Regions from separate parts of the Hippea jasoniae genome, predicted to be linked through region 1. Evidence: riboswitches for the same ligand, from Rfam matches in the RefSeq annotation. Region 1 holds a riboswitch; the other holds the start of a gene.
The links. Region 1 has a riboswitch for cobalamin ahead of EK17_RS06260 (ribonucleoside triphosphate reductase). Riboswitches for the same ligand answer to the same signal wherever they lie in the genome.
Positions count from the first base shown of each region.

Region 2: it holds a riboswitch for cobalamin, as region 1 does, so the genes downstream of both, EK17_RS02235 (cobyrinate a,c-diamide synthase) here and EK17_RS06260 (ribonucleoside triphosphate reductase) in region 1, are expected to answer to the same signal.

Region 1 is NZ_JQLX01000014.1:37,267-44,267, forward strand. Features, by position in the region: gene EK17_RS06260 (ribonucleoside triphosphate reductase) at 1-1,880, opposite strand, end outside; cobalamin riboswitch at 1,976-2,166, opposite strand; gene EK17_RS06265 (ABC transporter ATP-binding protein) at 2,196-3,485, opposite strand; gene EK17_RS06270 (ABC transporter permease) at 3,493-5,151, opposite strand; gene EK17_RS09345 (glycosyltransferase family protein) at 5,250-6,161, opposite strand; gene EK17_RS09350 (hypothetical protein) at 6,134-6,307, opposite strand; gene EK17_RS09355 (ArnT family glycosyltransferase) at 6,361-6,705, opposite strand; gene EK17_RS06285 (hypothetical protein) at 6,800-7,001, opposite strand, start outside.
Region 2 is NZ_JQLX01000011.1:3,490-10,490, reverse strand. Features, by position in the region: gene EK17_RS02255 (hypothetical protein) at 1-402, opposite strand, end outside; gene EK17_RS02250 (hypothetical protein) at 460-879, opposite strand; gene EK17_RS02245 (DUF5684 domain-containing protein) at 881-1,228, opposite strand; tRNA gene EK17_RS02240 (tRNA-Pro) at 1,402-1,479, shown strand; gene EK17_RS09240 (precorrin-2 dehydrogenase/sirohydrochlorin ferrochelatase family protein) at 1,458-1,919, opposite strand; cobalamin riboswitch at 1,961-2,153, shown strand; gene EK17_RS02235 (cobyrinate a,c-diamide synthase) at 2,207-3,520, shown strand; gene EK17_RS02230 (sirohydrochlorin cobaltochelatase) at 3,517-4,488, shown strand; gene EK17_RS02225 (FecCD family ABC transporter permease) at 4,485-5,447, shown strand; gene EK17_RS02220 (ABC transporter ATP-binding protein) at 5,428-6,156, shown strand; gene EK17_RS02215 (ABC transporter substrate-binding protein) at 6,101-6,886, shown strand; gene cobA (uroporphyrinogen-III C-methyltransferase) at 6,870-7,001, shown strand, end outside.

The sequences.
Region 1 (7,001 bases):
AGTCTAAAGTTTTCAAAGGTAGTCCTCAGAAGCTTTTTGAGGCTTTCTGTTGATCTAATTTGCTCGCCAAGAAACATATGCAAAACAGTGCCACCTGTGTAGCTGCATTGCAATTCATCCTGAAGCTGTAAAGCTTCAAATACATCGTCTGTGTAATTAACAGGCAGTTGCGTTGAGTTTGTATAATAAGGTTTTTGCAGGTTTCCCGCTGTGATGATGTCGCCAAATTTTCTTTTATCTATCATTGCCAGTCTATATGATGTGCCTTCTGCGGGAGTGGCTTCTAAATTGTAGTTGTCTTGAGTTTCGGTTTGAAACTCAATAAGCTTTTTTCGCATAAAATTTAAAACCTTTAGTGCAAATGTTTTGCCTTCGGATGAGGCTATGTTGTTTTTGATGGGTTTGAAGTTTAATAAAGCCTCATTCATGCCAACGAGTCCAATTGTTGAGAAGTGGTTTTTCCAGTAAAAGGCAAAACGCTGCTTTATATCCCTTAAATAGAATTTAGAGTAGGGATAAAGACCGCCATCTGTTAGGTTTTCTATCACCTTTCTTTTGATCTGCAGGCTTTCCTTTGCAAGTTCCATAAGGTTTTCCAATCTTTCAAAGAATTCATTTTCTGTCTGGCTTAAGTATCCTATTCTTGTCATGTTTATTGTTACAACGCCTATCGAGCCTGTTAAAGGATTTGCTCCAAATAAACCGCCACCCCGTTTTTTAAGTTCTCTTAAATCAAGACGCAGCCTGCAGCACATAGAACGGGTATCCTCCGGCTTCATATCTGAGTTGATAAAGTTTGCAAAGTAGGAGAGGCCGTATTTTGCCGTTGCCTTCCATATAGGTTCATATTGTGGATTATCCCAGTCAAAATCCTTCGTTATGTTTATGGTTGGAATGGGGAAGGTAAATGGGCGTCCCCTTGCATCCCCTTCCATTGCTACCTCAAAAAATGCCCTATTTATCATTTTTGCCTCTTTTTCAAACTCGCCGTATGTGTGATTTATAAGCTTTCCGCCAATAATTACCGCTTCGTTTTTCATAAACTCTGGAATCTTTAAATCTAATGTAATATTTGTATAAGGTGTTTGAAAGCCCACTCTTGTGGGTATGTTCATGTTAAATAAAAATTCCTGTATGCATTGTTTAACCTCTTTGTAGCTTAGATTGTCTGTTGCAACAAACGGTGCAAGCAGTGTATCGAAATTTGAAAATGCTTGAGCTCCAGCTGCCTCACCCTGCAGTGTATAAAAGAAGTTTACAATATGACCTAAAGCAGTTCTAAAGTGTTTTGCTGGTAGGCTTTCTACTTTGCCTTCTGCGCCCCTAAAACCGCTTATCAGTAAGTCCTTCAAATCCCATCCAACACAATAAGGACCCAAAATACCCAGATCGTGTATATGAAAATCGCCGTTTAAATGGGCCTCTTTAATCGATGAGGGATATATCTTGTTAAGCCAGTATGTTTTTGAAACCGAACTTGAAATGTAGTTATTTAAACCCTGCAAAGAAAAACTCATATTTGAGTTTTCTTTAACCTCCCAATCGGCTTTGTTTAGGTATTTGTCTACCAGATTGATGTCTGCTTTATTCTTTAGTTCTCTTAATTGAGCGTGTTGTTCCCTGTATAGGATGTAGGCTTTTGCTGTTTTTTTGAAAGGGCTGTTTAGAAGAACCTCTTCAACAATATCCTGAATACCCTCAACTGTTGGTGTCTGTTTGAAGTAATCTGATGCAAGGCTTAAGACTTTTAATGTCAGTTTTTCAGCTATTTCTTTACCAAACTCACCTGTGGCTTTGCCTGCTTTTGCAATAGCAGCTGTGATTTTTCCAGCATCAAAATCTACTATACGACCATCCCTTTTTATAATCTTATCAAACACTTTATAATCCTCCTTTATGATTCAAATTGAATTGTAAAAATGTATAAGTGGAGGATTTTTTAAGGTGGGTTAAAACTGTTCATTTTTGAACCTCCCGTTCACTTTTTTGTCGGGTAAGTCTCCTGGCTTGGCTTCATCCTACTTCCCTCACCTTCCCATCAGGCAACCCCTTTTAAAAGGAGCAAAACCTGACAGTGGTTTTTTTGAGGGTTTCGTCAGCCTCACAGTTGCGGGGGCAGCGCCGGATTTTCACCGGACTTCCTTGACCCGACTTCAATAATTATAATGATCCTTAAGAAATTTACAATAAAATTATTAAAATTCCTCCAAATACAGAACTTTTCTTAGGTTATCATATGAGAACAATTCGGCGTATCTACCCCAGTTTATTATTATCCTTATTTGTTTCTGGATTGTGTCCTGAGGAAATTCTTCAGATAGCTTACTTTCAATATAATTTATACTGAGTTGTTTTTTTGGTTGGCTTTTTAGTCTATTAACAATCCACTTTATTAAAGGAATTTTTGTAATCCTTGATGCAAATATCTCTTTTCGTGCAAGGATACTTGCCTCAACAAATGTTTCGCCTAAAGCTGTCAGGAAAATATCGCCACCCTTTATGGTAGCAAAACCCAATAATTCTAAAGCTTCTGTTAGTTCAAATATTTTGTCAAGGTCTTCTATGTGGGCTAAAGATGGGAGTTTGTATATATCAAACCTGTGGTCTTCTGCTTCATTGAGTTTTTCTAAAAGTCCAATAATATCAACAACAAACACATTCGGAAGAAGCCTTGTTTTTCCTTTTTTGCCTGGTTCTGTACCGATCTCTACCTCTTCAGGTTGAGTTTGACCTGCTAAAATTGAGTAAATTTGATCTGTAATCTCAATAAAGGAAGATGATTTTCTGTTGCGTGGATGGGGGAGATTTATGTTTATTATCTTTATAATTCTGCCGGGATTTTTTTCCATTATAACAATTCTGTCTGCCATGAATACAGCCTCTTCTATATTATGGCTGACAAGTAGAATGGTTTTTGTGGATATTTTACCTTCAAGATATAATTCCAGTACCTCACCCCTTAGAGTGTCTGCACTTAATGGATCTAATGCTGAAAAAGGCTCATCCATGCAGAGAATCTCTGGTTTTACAGCAAGAGCCCTTGCAATACCCACTTTCTGCCTCATGCCACCCGAAAGCTCTCTTGGAAATGCGGTTTCAAAACCATCCAGTCCAACTACATCAAGAAGATCTATAGCCAATTTTGATCTTAAAGCTTTATCCTTTATCCCTTTTGCTTCCAGTGCTATTTCAACATTTTGTTGCACGGTCAACCACGGAAATAAAGCAAATGTTTGAAAAATAATACTTGCAAATCTATTTACCCCTTTTAAAGGCTGGCCTTTACATATTACTTCACCTTCTGTGGGTTTTTGAAGGCCGGTAATAATCCTTAAGAGTGTGCTTTTTCCACATCCAGAAGGACCAAGAATAGCCACAAATTCCCTTTCTTTCAAAGAAAGGTTTATGTTTTTTAATGCTGTAAATGACTCGTTCTTTGTTTTGTAGATATGTGTTATATTTTTTAAAGTTAAAATGCTATTCATTATTACCTCAATCAAAATGGTATCGTTTTTCTGCAAGTCTGTAAAGCGGTTTCCATAAAAGTCTATTTATCAAGACAACAGCTAAAATCATAACAATTGTAGATGCAAGAAGTAGTGGATAGTTACCTTTAGCTGTTGAATATGTAATCATTGCACCAATACCGGGAACTTTTATTGTTTTATTGCCAAAATTTACATATTCTGCAACTATTGAGGCGTTCCATGCTCCACCACCTGCTGTAATTACACCTGTGATTATGTATGGAAATAATGCGGGTAGAATCAGGTTTTTCCATTTTTGAAATGTGGAAAGGTTCAATGAGCAAGCTATGTTTTTTAAATCCTCCGGAATTGCAGTTGCACCAGCTATAACATTGAACAATAAATACCATTGCGTGCCCATTAACATCAGAAAGATGCTTGCTGTATTAAGACTTCCGGGAGCTTTGATAAGAATAAGTAATATAACAGGAAAAAGAGCTGTAGCAGGTATACTTGCGGCGAGTTGAATGATAGGCTGTAGCCACTTTGCGAGTTTTGGGTTTGATCCAATAGATACACCTACAGGAATAGTCCACAACAGTGCTATGATTAAAGCTGTAGCCACTCTTAAAAATGTATATAGAAGATCTTTGAATATCTCTAACCATTGATGAATATTTATAAGACTAAGTGTTTTTACCATTTTGAAAACATACCATAAAATTACAATAATAATAATTGACCCTATAAGATAGAGAAATGGGTTTGCTGCTCGTTTTTTTTCTTTTTTAACTTCCTCATAATCCGGTAGCCTTCCTATTATTAAGGGCATAGTTTTGTCTAAAAGGAAATTTAACAGTTTTAAGGCTATCTTTGATTTCAAAAGAATGTTATAAAACCATGAGGTATATTCAAATTCTCCAGTTGTAAGTTGCAGCTTAAATCTTTCAGACCATGCAAGCAAGGGTCTCCAGATAAACTGATCCAGGATTACTATAATTACAATTAAGGTTATAACGCCTGCTATAATGGCATTTAAATCCTTTTTATTTGCAGCCTGTTGTAGATATGAACCTATTCCCGGGAGGATAAAGTTTTTATTTCCTACACTGAAATATTCAGCGGCCATTAAGAAAAACCATCCCCCAGCCCAGCTCATTATACTGTTCCATATAAGGGATATGGAGCCAAAGGGAAGATCAAGATATTTGAACTTTAGCCAGCCATTTATGTTAAATATTTTTGTGGCTTCTTTTAAATCTTTAGGGATTGTTTTTAATGATTGATACCAGCCAAAAGTCATGTTCCATACCTGACTTGTGAAAATAAGGACAATGGATGCAATTTCTGCTGCTATTCTTACGGGAATAAAAACAGATAGACTCAATAGAACAACGGGCAAAAAGGAAAGAATTGGCACGCTTTGAAGCACATCAAGTGTTGGCAAAAGTATCATTTCAGCTATTTTACTGCGTATAGCAAAATAGCCATACAGGATTGTGAATATAAATGATAGAATATAGGCGGCAAACATTCTTGCTGTTGAAAAAACAGCATATATTATCAATGATTTAATAGATAGATTTATATTTAACCTGCCAGTTGATGCGGCATGATTACTTATAAGCTCAACACCTGTGAACAATATGAGGGCAATTGCTATTATTACAATAAAATCAGACAAAATGGAGTTTTGTGAGGAGGTTTGGGTTTTAAAAATAAAATTAAATTTTTTTGTAAACATATTTTCATTATACCTATGTTGATTCAGTTATCAATAAGTTATATTTTTTTTATTAAAGCGAGCTTTTTGCCTTTTCCCCTTCCTGTAAGTATAAGTTTGAATTTAAACGGCAATGTTTTTAAATATTTTTTCTTTGTCAATATAAGATAGTTTTCTGGTAATTTTGATGGATTTTTAAACTCTTTTATGCACTGCCTTGTATAGGCAATAATTGATTGATCGTTTATCCTGTAAAATGTAATGGGGATATGGGTTTGTGTATATGCTATCCAGACTTTTTTTGTAATTCTATATGATTCAAATATGTATAATACGGTAATTAATGTAAGGGTAAGGATGATTGTTTTTATAAAGATGGTTTTAACGGGAATTTCTTTTTTAAGATTAATTAATGAAAGTATTAGAAATCCTGTTGATATTACAGGAATTAATTTATATAGGTGTTGCAGGTAGCAAAAAATGCTCAAACCCGCTGCTATTGTTAACTCAATAATAAAAAATAATAAACCGGCTTTTTTTGTATGGAGCTTATCGGAGTATTTTCCAGCAATTATAGCAATGGGAATAAAAGCTGGCGTCATATAGTAGGGTAATTTATTGGCCGAGATTGAGAAGAAAAGTAATATCCACCCACTCCATAGTAGCAAAAATTTATCTATCGGGTTTTTTAAATTTATATTCGCATACAGTTCTTTTAAGTATGGCCACCACAAATAAATGGCCATTAAAGTTATTGGTATGTAATAAAATATTGAATAGGGATGTTGATGGGCTTCTCCGGTGAACCTTTCGATATTGTGATAGATAAAAAATTTTTTGAAAAATAGAGCCCCGTATAGCCTATACATTTCAATATACCAGGGAGAGCTGATCAGTAAAAATGTTATTATACCCAGTAGATTTTGTAATGATAGAAACTCATTTAAACCAGAGCTTTTTTGACTATCCACAGGTAGAGTAAATATGTAAAACCCATACTAACAATCGCTACCGTACCCTTTGTTAAAAACGCCAAAGCTATAAAAATCCAGCCGATAATATATTTTTCCCTTAAAAAGTAATAGATCCCTGCTGTTTCAAAGAAAATCAGGCTCATATCAGGGTACACTGCTCTGGGTAGGTAGATGAAAAAACCTATACTTAAGTAGGCTATAACGCTGTTGGCTGCAGCTTTTTTATCATTGAATAGGTGGATCTAATCATATATAGGTATAATGCCTCCAATGATCCTGAAATGATGGATAGGATTTTTGCCGCATATTCAATAATGCCAAATGGATTATGACCTGTTTTAAGCATATAATCAACACCAAATAGTTTAAAGGGTACCACTAATTCAAGATAGTAGAAAATAGGTTTATCGAATCTTATATGGCAGTTAAAGAAAGGTATTATATAGTTTGAATGCTCGATCATTCTTAAAGCAGCATCGACATACTTTGGTTCATCGGGAGGGTAAAAAGCTATGTAAAAACTTCCAAGTGAAAAAAACATAACATAAATGTAAATACAAAGATAAAATAGGGGGATCTGAATAATTTCATATTTGCATTATAGAATTCCCTTTAATTAGTTCAAATATTATTAATTAGGTGAAAAGCTTTAAGGATAACTCCTTAAAAGTTGTAACAAGCTTTTCTAATTTTTTATTATCAAATCCGTAAGAGATTAGATTTACATAAACAATGTTATTTTCTGTTGTTATTGCCAGGTGGTTAAAATATTCAAGATCTATTGATTCTATAAATTTCATGAGTTTTTTATTATACGGTTCATTTTCATAGAGGATC
Region 2 (7,001 bases), on a different contig from region 1:
TGAGGGCTGGGGTTTTAATTCTTTATGCCATCTGTAGGAATTACCAAACCCAAATTTATCCACATTATTAGTAGGGCAGTAAACCACCCTTGCGTGATAGTCTATATCCTCGTTGCTTCTGTCTACTTTAACAATTTCTTTTTTGTAAAAAAACACTCCAGAGCCATTCAGTTCAACATTAAACTTTTTATTACACCCCCATTGAATCATTTTCTGTATAATCTCAAACCTTCTGTTGTCTGGATTAAAATAAATAGGTTTGCTACAGTCGATTTTTACAAGTATATCGCTTTTTGGAAATTCCTTCATCTTAAATTTGACAAAAAAGTTGTTTGATGTATCTGGCTCTACATAGTCATCTATGACCTGCATGGGTGATGCTGCAAAAGCTGAAAATGACATAATCGTAATTAATAAAGCAAGGAAAAATCGCAAAAAAACAAACATGCTTAAGTTCCTTTATTTAGATGAGTTTTTAAGGATTTTTTCAGCTTCTTTTTTGGCTTTTTCAACAGCTTTTATTTCGTTTTTTAGCCTGTTAACAGTTCTTCTTTCATCTTCAAATCTGGTTGAGGGTGAAAGATTGTGCATGACTTCGTGATCTGTGGGTATGTGATTATACATATGAGGGGCGCCTTCAGCATAATGCGGTTTCATGTGAACCCCTGTTGCATCCTCTAACATATCTTGGAGTGCGTCCCGTTTAAGTTTTTCATGTTTTTTAAGCTCAGCTTTTAGCTCTTTTAAGCTTTTATTTGCTATTTCTATGGTTTCCTGTGCCTGTTTGATTTTATCGTCTTTTTTTGTTGGGTTGTTTTTTGCTATTGAAGATTGCCAGAGAAATAGAAAGACGAATATAGATATTAATAATTTTTTCATTTTAATCTCCGAATTGCTCTATTCTGTTTGGAGGGCCGATATATCTATCCTGCCCAAAACCAAGCATTGGATAAAAAACAAAAGGCAGAAACAAAAGCCCTATACCATAAACCCAATCCTTACCAAAGCTTTTTGCAAGATCAATACTTACTACGACAGCAAAATATATATTTATAATAGGGATAAAGAATAGCAATAGCCACCACCAGGGTCTGTTTACTATTGTTAAAAGGATGTAGGTATTAAATAGGGGAATAATACTATACCAGCCAGGTTTATCAGCTTTTTCAAAGACCTTCCACATTCCTGCAATAGTGATAATGACAAGGATTAACTCCAAAAACTTCATATAATACCCCCTTAACTTTTTTCTATAATATTTTACATTAGAGGGTATTATTTGACAAGAGAAAAATTGATTATTAAATAACTAAATTATATAAAAATTTTTCGCTTAATTTAAAAATTTTAGTGATTTTTGTGTTGATTTAGTTAGGTTTTTGTGCTAAATTTTGCCTGCGTCGGGGTGTAGCGCAGTTTGGTTAGCGCACCTGCCTTGGGAGCAGGGGGTCGGTGGTTCAAATCCACTCACCCCGACCATTTCTTATTATTTTTTCAATCTTTTCTTTCAGTTTCTTTGCTTCTGAGGGGTTTTTGCCTTTCGAAGATACGGCTATTAAAAAGTCTTTATACTCTATAACGGCTGGCATAAAGAAATCGCACTCTTGAGGGTTGTCTGCGACATTTACAGGTATGCCCAGCTTTTTTGCTTTTTTTGTAAGCTTTCTGTTTAATTGGTAATCGTTTGTGCATATGAATATAAAATCAAAGTTGTTAGTGATATCATCCTCTGTGGCCTTTTTTTGAATAATTGTAATATTTGATGTGATTTCTGTTAATTCTTTATCTATAGAATCTGCTATGATTGTTATAAATGGATTTGATGATATTATCGACATTATCTTTCTTTTTGCTACCCTTCCGCCACCTATAAAAAGTATCTTTTTTCCTGAAAGTTTGAAAACAAAAGGGTAAACCATATCTTTCCTTTATCATAGAGCTGAATAATCATCAAGTTTTAATTGAAAAAACATGATAAATTGATAAAATAAAGCAGGCTTTAAAGGGAAGTTGGGTGAGAATCCCACGCTGTACCCGCAGCTGTGATCGGGAACGAAAACCCCATTTATGCCACTGTCGCCTGTGCGATGGGAAGGCGGGGTGAGTAGGTTGGAAGCCCGTAAGCCAGAAGACCTTAAAGCCTGTAAATTCCCCGGGTATTGGGAGGTTTGTTGTCATGTTTTTTAACTTCTCTGGCATCTCTTAGATGAGAAAGCCAGCGTTTCTCATAGCTGCAGATCGTAGCAATAGTGGCAAAACAATCATAACTATAGGTTTGGTATCTGCTTTAAGACAGAAAGGTTTGTCTGTTGCACCTTTTAAGTGCGGTCCTGATTTTATCGATACAGCACATCTTGCAAAGGCAGCCTCCTCTTTTGCTTACAACCTTGATTCTTTGTTTCTTGGTCCTGATGAATTAAAAGAGTTATTTTACGATAAACTTTGTTTGAGTGATGTAGCGGTTATTGAAGGCGTGATGGGCTTTTTTGATGGAATTGACGAACAATTTAAGGCAAGTAGTTATGAAATAGCAAAGATTTTAAACATCCCGGTTGTTTTGGTGGTTGATGCCAAAGGCATGTCTTATTCGTTAGCCGCAGTTGTTAGGGGCATTCAAGATTTAGCCAAAAATGTGAATATAGCAGGTGTCATTGTAAACAATATTGCCAGTTTAAGACATCAAAACATGATAGAAAAAACTTTAAAAAATTACACAGATGTTGAAATTTTTGGCTTTATCACAAGAAATAAAGAGTTAACGCTTCCAAGCAGGCATCTTGGGCTAACGACCGCAGTCGAGCAAAATGAAGAATTCTATGATGAAATTGGCTATGAAATAAAGAAAGAGGTAGATTTAAATAAACTCCTTGCCTTAGAAGTAGAGTGCAAACAAAAGCAGAAAACCACTTTAGCCGTATTTGATAAAAAAGCATGTATCGCTTATGATGAGGCGTTTAATTTCTATTATGCATATAATATAGATGCCCTAAAGAAATTGGGTTATGAGGTTGAATACTTTTCTGTTTTAAAAAACCAGCCTGTTTGTGATGCAGATTTTTTATATTTAGGCGGTGGCTATCCAGAGCTTTATGCTTCTGTAATTAGTAAAAACAAAGAATCATTGCAAAGTATAAGAGAACATATTCTTTCAGGTAAACTTACACTTGCAGAATGCGGGGGGATGATTGTTTTACTAAAAGGCATTTTTATTGATAATCAGTTTTTTGACTTTAGCGGAATTTTCGATGCAAAAAGCATATTGAATAAGAAAAAGAAAAGTTTAGGTTATGTTGAGGTCACTGATACAACAGGGAAATTTTTTAGTAAACCTGTAATAGGGCATGAGTTTCACTACTCTTCTTTAGTTGATGTCAATCAGCCTTATGCTTTGAAGATAAGGAAGATAACTACTTCTGATACCTATATGGATGGATTTATATCCAATGCTACACTTGCAAGTTATACACATTTTCTGTTTTCAAAAAAGTTTGTAAAAGAATTTTTTGGAGGTGCTGTATGAAGCGGTATGGTTTTCTCTTTCTTGTCTTTTTATTGCTTATTTCGTTTGTATCACCAGTTTGCGCAAAAATGCATAAACAGCAAAAGGGTGTGGCGATTGTTCTTGCCGATTTTGGAACCACCTACAACACTGGATTTGTTGATATTGAAAACATTAAAAAGGCTACCGAGAAGGCATTTCCTCATGAAAAGGTTGTATTTGCTTTTACATCAAACATTATAAGGGGAATCTGGCATAAAAGACAGCATGATAAAAAATTTAAAAATAATCCAAGATATAGGGATTTTCTTTATGTTAAAGGACCTCTTGCAACTATAGCTGATCTTCAGGATCAGGGTTATAAAACTATAATTGTTCAGCCTACGCTGATTTATGATGGTGAAGAGTTTAATGACTTGCTATCATACATTAAAGGTTTAAATTCAATTCACACAATGAAGAAAAAATATATGCCGTTTAAAAAACTTGTTATAGGCAGACCGGCTTTAGGCAGGAATGTCTGGAAGTATGATTATCATGAAGATATAAAAATAGCAGCCAAAGCCTTATCGAGGGATGTTAAGCTTGCTAAAAAGTTGAACGCAGCGTTGGTGTATATGGGGCATGGTAACGAACATTACTCAACAGGTGTCTATGCAGAGCTTCAAAAGACATTAAGGAAAATATACAAAACAGATAGAATTTTTGTGGGTACGGTTGAAGGTTTCCCTTCTCTTGAGGATACACTGAAAGCTGTTAAACAGGCAAGGGTTAAAAAGGTTGTTTTAAAACCTTTGATGGTTGTAGCTGGAGACCATGCAAATAACGATATGTGTGGAAAAAAAGATTCATGGAAAAGGGCTTTTGAAAAAGCCCATATAAAGGTTATATGTGAAATTCACGGCTTGGGTGAAAACCCCGACTGGATAAATATATACATAAACCATATAAAACAGGTTGCAAAAGACAACGGTATAATTCTTAAATGAAAGGTATTTTGATTTTTGTAATACTGATTTTTGTCTCTTTAGCGGCTATTTTACTGGGCATTGTTATAGGTAGCATTACCATACATCCTTTGGCATTAACACCCACACAAAAGTTGATTGTTTTTGATTTTAGACTGCCGCGTGCACTTGAGGCTTACTGCATAGGGTCTTCTCTTGGCTTAAGCGGAGCTGTTTTGCAGGTTATCTTAAGAAATTCTCTTGCAGATGGCTTTACCACAGGCATTGCAGCCTCAAGCGGATTTGGGGCTGCACTATCTATTGCTATTGGTGTTAATATATTTTTTGTGCCGATTTTTGCATTGTTGAGTGGTCTTGTTGGTGTATTTTTTATTTTGTCTTTATCTTCATACTCAAGCAACAAAACAGACCTTATACTTGCAGGTATTGTTTTGAATATTATAGCTACGGCTTTAATAGGTTTTATAAAGTATTTCTTTGAAGAAAGCATTGGAAGCATTGTTTACTGGCTGATGGGTGGATTTTACGATGTAAGCTTCTCTAAGGTTGTGTTTATTTTTACTGTTTTGGTTGTTGTTTTGATTGTTATTATAAGATTTTGTGTTGAGCTTGATATCCTTTCGTTTGATCATACTACAGCTCTTTCAATGGGTGTAAATGTGAGGTTTTTTAGAAACCTTTTTTTTGTTTTGAGTAGTGTTTTGATAGCTGTAAGTGTTAGTTTCAGTGGCATAATACCTTTTGTTGGTTTGATAGTGCCTCATATCAGTAGGGCTTTTGCTCATAGCAATCTAAAACTGTATCTGATTTTTTCTACGCTGTTTGGCGGAAGTTTACTTGTTTTATCAGATGCTGCAGCAAGAGGCATAATGCCTATGGGCGAACAATTGCCGGTTGGGATTTTGACATCTATACTTGGGGGTTTGTTTTTTTTGTTTGTCATGTTTAGAGATAGGGGTAATGCAAAAGTTGAATATTAACTTAGTAAAGGTATCTGTATCATTTGGGGATTTTTTGCTTGATATAAAAGATGTATCTATCAAAGCCGGGCAAAAAGTGGCGATTTTAGGTGAAAATGGCAGTGGCAAAACCACCCTTTTAAACACTCTGGCAGGTTTATCTGAAAATGAAATATACATAAATAAACAAAAGATATATAAGTTAACACCAAAAAGAAGAGCTGCTTTAATCTCATACTTGCCTCAATTTAGCGATATATCATTTGATAAAACGGTTTTTGACCTCGTTTTGTTGGGTCGGTATGCGTTATCGGATGGGAGATTTGCAGCGGCAGATCTAAAAAAGACGCAGCAGATTTTAGATATATTCGGCATTCAGCATTTAAGAGATAGGTTTTTTAGCTCTTTGTCGGGTGGCCAAAAAAGAGTTGTATTGATAGCAAAAACAATCAATCAGGAAAGCGGCATTGTTTTGCTTGATGAACCGTTTTCTGGCGTTGATGTCAAAAATACACTTAAGCTTTTGAAAATTTTAAAGAGCCTGAATTCCGCAGTAATAGCTTCTGTTCACGATGTTAATATAGCTATCGGTTTTTTTGATTTAATTTTATTGTTGAAACAGGGAAGGTTGCTTTATTTTGGCAAGTCAAACTTAATATCGAAGGAGTTGATAGATGAAGCATACGGTATTGAAAGTCGTATTTGCTCTGATCGTTATTTTTTTTACTAATTATGCTTTTGCTTATTCAAGAATTGTTATTTTATCACCAGATGTTGCTGATGTTTTGCAGAAATTGAACTGCGGATGCGTTGTTGGCAAAACCAACCATGTTGATTTGTTTAAAAACGCCAAAAAGGTTGGCAGCCATTTAAAGCCAAATATAGAACTTATTATGTCCTGTGCACCTGATTTAATTATTGTTAAAAGAAAAAATCAGATTCCTATGGATAAGTTTAAGAATGCAAAGATATTTGTTTACAACCCCCAAACACTTGAGGGTATTATGAAAAAAATTTCTGAATTGGGAAAGGTGCTTTTGCGACAGAAAGAATCTAACGAACTGTTAAAAACACTAAGGAAAAAACTTTTGACTTTAAAGACTATAAAACATAAGCCAAGGGTTGTTTTTGAGGTTATGCAAACGCCTTATATTGTTGCAGGCAAAAATTCCATTGTATGTGATATTATCAAAAAGGCAGGTGGCATCTGCGCTGTAAAATCCAACAGGTATTTTGTAAGAACCACACCAGAGATTATAGCTGTTTTAAAACCTGATATTTACATCTATGAGGTTGGCCCTATGAATAGAAATCCTACCCCGCCTCAAAAAAGGAAACTGTTCAGGCAGCTGAAGATGAAGGTTGTAAAGGTTAAAGAAAAGGATTTTTTAAGGAGCGATACGAAGTCGTTTGATGATGTAGAATTTTTAAACAGGGTGTTTTATGAGTGGTCAAGGTAAATTGTTTATAATCTCTGCTCCTCCTGTTTTTGATTTGATTAGTTTGAGGGCAATAAAGGCTTTAAAGCAGTGTGATGTGATTTTGTACGATAGGCTTGTAAATAGACAAATTGTT